One region of the Paenibacillus sp. ALJ109b genome, then DNA from elsewhere that is predicted to be linked to it. Evidence: a T-box and tRNA genes for the amino acid it is inferred to sense, from the RefSeq annotation. Region 1 holds a T-box; the other holds one or more tRNA genes.
The links. A T-box is a leader RNA that pairs with one kind of tRNA and senses whether it is charged. The one in region 1 lies ahead of G3352_RS26210 (valine--tRNA ligase), so its partner is inferred to be a tRNA-Val.
Positions count from the first base shown of each region.

Region 2: it has a tRNA-Val gene. The T-box ahead of G3352_RS26210 (valine--tRNA ligase) is inferred to sense a tRNA for this amino acid. The anticodon was not compared.

Region 1 covers NZ_JAAIFP010000031.1:26,666-30,087, reverse strand. Annotated here, with positions in the region: gene G3352_RS26215 (LysM peptidoglycan-binding domain-containing protein) at 1-1,178, shown strand, start outside; T-box leader at 1,336-1,615, shown strand; gene G3352_RS26210 (valine--tRNA ligase) at 1,674-3,422, shown strand, end outside.
Region 2 covers NZ_JAAIFP010000006.1:154,535-157,956, reverse strand. Annotated here, with positions in the region: gene G3352_RS06960 (DUF3892 domain-containing protein) at 1-114, opposite strand, end outside; gene G3352_RS06955 (GNAT family N-acetyltransferase) at 225-668, opposite strand; gene G3352_RS06950 (hypothetical protein) at 905-1,159, opposite strand; tRNA gene G3352_RS06945 (tRNA-Val) at 1,304-1,376, shown strand; gene G3352_RS06940 (winged helix-turn-helix transcriptional regulator) at 1,510-1,845, opposite strand; gene G3352_RS06935 (NADH-dependent flavin oxidoreductase) at 1,973-3,169, shown strand; gene G3352_RS06930 (organic hydroperoxide resistance protein) at 3,393-3,422, shown strand, end outside.

The sequences.
Region 1 (3,422 bases):
TGTTATCCAACCGAAGTCTAAACATTACAGGGGTATTGTCACTTCGCGGTATTGAGGGCTTTCCGGTGGAGGAACCGCAGGTCTGGTCAGCAGATGAGTTTACCGTTGTTCATTCGCCCGACCCTCAGCAGGGCGACCGTTCCGCTGAAACAGAGCAGACAGGCAGCTACCCCAATGCTTTTGCTCAGGAGTATCTGCTTCAACGGAGCGAAGAGGAGCTGCAGCAGGAACATCTATTTCAAGCTTCTACCGAACAGTTTCAGTCCTGGCAGCAAGGGGATGGGAACGCGGAGCAAAGCAAAATAGTAGCTGAAAACGAAGAGTCCTCGTCCTTGAGGGACAAGGAGGATGAAGCGCAAGCGAATTTGTTGTCCGATACGCCTTCTCCAGTTTCGTCTTTTTTGGCGGAGACAGCCGACAGGTTGGCTTCTTATCCTGAATCTGAGCCTTTGCTTCCTCTGGCTGAAGAGCCGTCTGTCTGGTCCGAGCCTTCCGTCGAGACCTTACATACGAACTTAAGGAATTCGGAGCAGGCCGATTCCAAACTGGAACTGCAGCATTCGGATGAACAGGCAGCACCGGACGTATGGCATTTTGAATCTGCCCGATCTGAACCAAAGCAGGAGGAGCACGCAGTTGCAGATATTCCGGCAGGTTCGCAGTCAGAGAACTGGCAGGATGTCTTTGCAGCGTCTGAACCGGAAATTTCGGAGGATGACAGACCTCCTCTTGAAGCGGTAGAGACGAATGAGCCCGCTGAAAAAGAATCGTTTATCCCTGAACCTGTGGCTGAGACGGAAGACAAGCCGGAGCTTAAGGTTGCTTTTGGCAGCAAGAGAGAATCTGCACCCAAACAGGAAGAGGGCGTAGGCATCTCCTCCCTGTTATCCTCTGGCAGAGTAACACGGGAGGCGGAGGCAGAACGAGAGCAAGAGGCACTTGCTGGAGTCCAGCAGGAAGAAGCATATCAGCCTGATGATGTCGAGTGGAAGAACCTGTTTCTGGGCACCATTGTCGATCAGACCCCGTTCCGTAAAGTAAAGTTATGCATTGTACAGCGTGAAGAGACGCTCGATACCATTGCAGACCGATATCAGTTAAGTACCCGAGAGCTCCAGTTGTATAACCGATTATCTGAACAGGTTGTGGAAGAAGGACAGATTCTATATATTCCTTAATCTGTGGTAGGTTTAATGACCATTTCGACCCGTGATCCCTTGAGGATGGCGGGTTTTTGCTTTGTCTGCCCTTAACCTGCATTGCAGCGCGCTTTTTCCGCTGTTGTCAGGTTGACTATCGGGCACGGGCAGGGTATGATGTGTTTAGGTTTTTTGAAGAACAACATGGATCGGGAGTAGTAGACAGTATGACCTTTCAGAGAGCGGAATTGTAGCGCTGGGAAATTCCGTAGGAACCAACTGATCGAAGTCGCCCGGGAGTTGCCTGTTTGAATACAAGGGATGAGTAACTTTAGTATCATTCATTCCTAAGGTAGGATGGGCCGGTCGCAGCCGTTATCTGCTTGAAGTGTCACGTAAGTACAGAAGGGGTAGTCTGTCTTTCTATCTGCGTGAAACAAAGGTGGTACCGCGAAAGCTAACCTTTCGTCCTTTGATGGATGAAAGGTTTTTTTGTTTTTTGGCGATGATGAATAAGTAACGGAGGAATGACACATGTCTGAACAAAAAAATTCAGCTGCAACAGAAATGCCAACCACATATGATCCGAAAGCTGCGGAGCAAAAATGGTATTCCACGTGGATGGAAAATGGATATTTTAAGGCTGGCCAGCGTAAAGATGCTGAACCCTATACGATTGTAATCCCCCCCCCGAACGTAACCGGAATGCTCCATATCGGGCATGCGCTCGACTTCACACTGCAGGATATTCTGATTCGTACTAAGCGGATGCAGGGCTATGATGCACTGTGGCTACCGGGTTCTGACCATGCAGGTATTGCTACCCAAACCAAAGTAGAGCAGAAATTGCGTGAAGAAGGTCAGACTCGTTATGATCTGGGACGCGAAAAGTTCTTGGAGAAGGTATGGGACTGGAAAGAGCAATATGCAACAACCATTCGTCAGCAATGGGGCAAAATGGGCTTGTCGCTCGATTACTCGCGTGAACGTTTTACACTGGACGAAGGTCTATCCCAGGCTGTACGTAAAGTGTTTGTTCAACTGTATGAAAAAGGCCTCATTTATCGAGGCAAACGAATTATTAACTGGGACCCGGTGAACCGGACTGCACTGTCCGACATCGAGGTTGAATATAAAGAAGTTCAGGGTCACTTGTACCATCTGCGTTATCCGCTCAAAGACGGAAGTGGGTATGTTACAGTAGCGACAACTCGCCCGGAAACGATGCTGGGAGATACGGCAGTTGCTGTTCATCCGAAGGATGAGCGTTACGCAGATATGATTGGCAAGGTGCTTGTTCTGCCTATTATCGGACGCGAAATTCCGGTTATTGCAGATGAGTATGTTGATAAAGATTTCGGAAGCGGGGCCGTGAAAATTACGCCTGCTCATGATCCGAATGACTTCGAAGTGGGCCTTCGTCATGATCTGCCACAGATTACGGTGATGGATGAGACGGGTACGATGAATGCCGAAGCAGGCAAATATCAGGGACTGGATCGCAGCGACTGCCGTAAGCAGATTGTTGCCGACCTGCAAGAACAGGGCGTATTGATCAACATCGAGGATCATACGCATCAGGTTGGACACAGCGAACGTACAGGAGCTGTTGTTGAACCGTATTTGTCGACACAGTGGTTTGTTGAGATGAAGCCACTCGCGGAGAAAGCGATTGAGAAGCAACAAAGCGGTAAAGGCGTTCATTTTGTTCCGGATCGTTTTGAGAAAACGTATCTGAACTGGATTGAGAATGTTCGTGACTGGTGTATCTCTCGTCAATTGTGGTGGGGTCATCGTATTCCTGCCTGGTACGACGAGGAGACTGGAGAAGTTATTGTATCTGCTGAAGATCCGACAACATTGCCAGAATACGCTGGACGCAAGCTGAGACAGGATGAAGACGTTCTGGATACATGGTTCAGCTCCGCATTATGGCCATTCTCTACATTAGGCTGGCCGGAAGACACGGAAGATCTGAAACGTTATTACCCGACAAGTGTACTCGTAACAGGGTATGACATTATTTATTTCTGGGTGGCGCGTATGATCTTTACCGCTCTGGAGTTCACGGAAGAGGTTCCGTTCAAGGATGTGCTGATGCACGGTCTTGTTCGTGATGCAGACGGACGCAAGATGTCCAAATCGCTAGGCAATGGTGTTGATCCGTTGGATGTGATTGAGAAATATGGTGCGGATGCAATGCGTTACATGATCTCTACAAGCAGCACTCCGGGTCAGGATCTCCGTTTCCGCTGGGAGCGGGTTGAACAGGCTCGTAACTTT
Region 2 (3,422 bases), on a different contig from region 1:
TGCCAGTGCCTGTTGATAATCCAGCACACGTCCGGATGAAGTTTGGAAGGCCGTCAGATCGCCGTCACCATTTTTTTGTACTGCTGTGAAGCTTTCGCGTGTCGTTTGATCCATGATGTCACACTCTCCTTATCTGACCAAATAGGAATCTGGTTACCTCTTTAGCCTGTCCGGATCAAAAAAAAGTATGCACAACATAGTTTCATATCGCACGCAGAGGTTACTTACAAGCTCTTTTGCATACGAACATGCAGAATGTCTGCATCATAAAAAGGCTCTTCCGAGATCACTTCATATCCGAGCTTCTCATAGAACTTCTGCGCCTGGCATTGAGCGTCCAAAACAGAGTAGGCTAATCCCAATTCACGTGCCCGTTCTTCCATGGCTAACAGCAGCACACGTCCGTAACCGAACGCACGATGAGATTTGAGTACAGCGATGCGCTGCATTTTGGCGGTATCCTTGGTGTAATAGATCAGACGTCCTGTGGCTACAGCCTGTCCATCGGTGCTCAACAATACATGATGCACATCAGGGCTGATGATATCATATTGATCAATTTCAATATCAGCAGGCACCTGCTGCTCGATCACAAAAACATTATTGCGAATATCCAATGCTTTCTGGAGTTGTTCTTCAGTCGTTACATAACTAATCTCAGCTGCCAATTCCATACCTTCTTTCTGCTCTACGCTATCAGACTGAATTATACAAAAAAATGCTTTTCCTGTATAGTTAAGACTGGAACATAATGGGGGAGGAGGGGCGAACCATGGGTATGGCAGGAGTGATGGCAATCACCCTTTTGATGTCAGCCGGAATGATTGCTTTGTTATATTATGTGACCAAGAAGGCGTATTCCAAAAAGTGGGACGAAGATGAGTGAAATGCGACTTAATGTTCCTCAGGGTAAGACTTCAACATTGCCTTGTGGGGAGTAAACGTCATGCACAACAGACTTGGAATACACATCCAGCCAAACGGGCAGGTCATCATTAACCTCATTGGGCACTTTTAACTGTTGGAATTGTACGGTATGTTCATCCCGTTCCAAACTACAACCGACAGAAACGTATATTAATGCAACAAGCGCAATCAGACAGGCTAAGTTTTTGGCTATGATAAATAAACGCAGTTTACGTTCTTTCATGTTCCTCATATGGAAGTCACCTCGTCATCAAAATGGTAATCATTCCTTTATTGTGCACCAATTCGAATAAAATATTACCAATATAACGATTGACAATGAACACGGTTACTTGGTATGATACTGTTACTTGATTGGAAAACAATTAGATATCATGATCTGTTAGCTCAGCTGGGAGAGCACTATCTTGACAGGGTAGGGGTCAGTGGTTCGAGCCCACTACAGATCATAACAAAAAGTCCTTGCGCAGCAAGGGCTTTTTTCTTTTGTCTATTTTTAGAACAAGGCATTGAAGTCTTGGGGGACAATTGGGGGACGAAAATTAAAAGAAATAAGCTATATCCTTCGCTGCGCTACGTTCACTAACTCTTCTGCAAATCAGCAAGATTCTGCTTACCCCAATCGCAGAGAATCTCCAGCACAGGCATCAGCGTTAATCCTTCACGAGACAAAGAGTATTCTACTTTTGGCGGTAATTGTGGGTATTCTGTACGGATAATCAATTGGTCGACCTCTAATTCTTTCAGCTGAGAGCTTAGCATTTTATGCGTAATGCCTCCCAAAGCTCTTTTCAATTCTCCATATCGCAATGTTTCTTTTTTCCATAACCAAAACAAGATATGCATTTTCCATTTTCCGCCGATCAACGACATGGCATGTGAAAATGGTTTAACGTTTACTTCTTCAGCAGTTTCCATATTCCACTCTCCTTTTAGATAGTATCTACCTTTTAAGTGCATACTATACTCTTTTTTCACCCTACTATACAATAACTCATGAAACAGAGACAAGGGCGAACAAGCCTAATAAAGGGAGAGAATATATATGGAAAATAGTAATCGTAATTTCTTGCAGCCTTATACATTTGCGAATGGTTTTACGCTAAAAAATAGAGTGGTCATGGCGCCGATGACAACGATGTCCAGTTTCTTCGACGGTTCAATCACCAATGATGAAGTCGATTATTATGCCGAACGGGCTGGTGGCCCTGGTATGATCATTACGGGTGTTGCATACGTAACTGAAGGGGGAAAAGGCTTCGAAGGTGAGCTTTCCATCGCAAGTGATTCTACAATCAAAGGACTGTCCAAAATTGCAAGGGCCATTCAGAAAGATGGAACGAAAGCCATTGTGCAAATCTTTCATGCAGGGCGCAAAACGAACTCCAAAACGCTAAGAGGTGTTCAACCCACCAGTGCGAGTGCAATCGCTGCCGCACATCCAATCGGCTCGGAGACGCCGCGTGAATTAACACCTGAGGAAATCGAAAGCATTATTAAGGACTTCGGCAGGGCAACCTTGCGGGCCATACAAGCTGGTTTTGACGGAGTAGAGCTTCACGGGGCCAATACGTATCTGTTGCAGCAATTTTTCTCCGTCAATTCCAATCAACGGTCCGATCAGTGGGGTGGCAGCTTTGAAAATCGCATGCGATTTCCGCTGGCAGTCATTCAGGAGGTTGCATCGGTTATCGATGCCCATGCAGATAAACCCTTCATCCTCGGTTATCGGATTTCACCCGAAGAAATTCATATGCCGGGCATCCAGCTCGAAGACTCCTTGGCTTTTGCCCAGGCTCTGACAGACACGCGGGTTGATTACATTCATCTGTCAATGGGAAGTTACAAACGAACCTCTTTAAACCAACCCGATGACAAGGAGCCGATCTTAACTAAATTCGTTCGTGTTTTGGATCACAAAAAACCTCTGATCGGTATTGGATCGATTGAGCGGCCGGAAGACGCAGAAGAAGTTATCAACGCCGGGGCAACTTTGGCTGCACTCGGACGGGAATTGATTCGCGAGCCGAAATGGGTACAGAAGGTAAAAGCAGGTGACCTTGGCAGCATTCGTTACCAAATATCCCCGTCTGATATGGATGAACTGCGTATCCCTTTGGCGATGCAGACTTATCTGGAAGGTTCGTTTCGGGAGGTTATGCACTTTACTACCGATAGTCAGGAAGGGACTGACTACCAGAATTCGCTTGCACCGATGGAGGGTTTTGAGAAGAAAATGTAAAAGCTAAACTATATTAGGTAGATTCAACTTTTGGATCAGTAATAGATATTTATTAATTCCGGAGCAACCATTTCCTGCTTTTACAAGAGGGAATGGTTGTTTTTTATTTAATAATAATGATTTACAAACACAATTAAATTGTGTACAATCTAATTGTTAGCAAAACAAAAAGAAATATCATCTTTACAAAATAAAATCTAAACATACAGAGGAGACAATACTCATGAAAACATTATACGAAACTACAGTTATC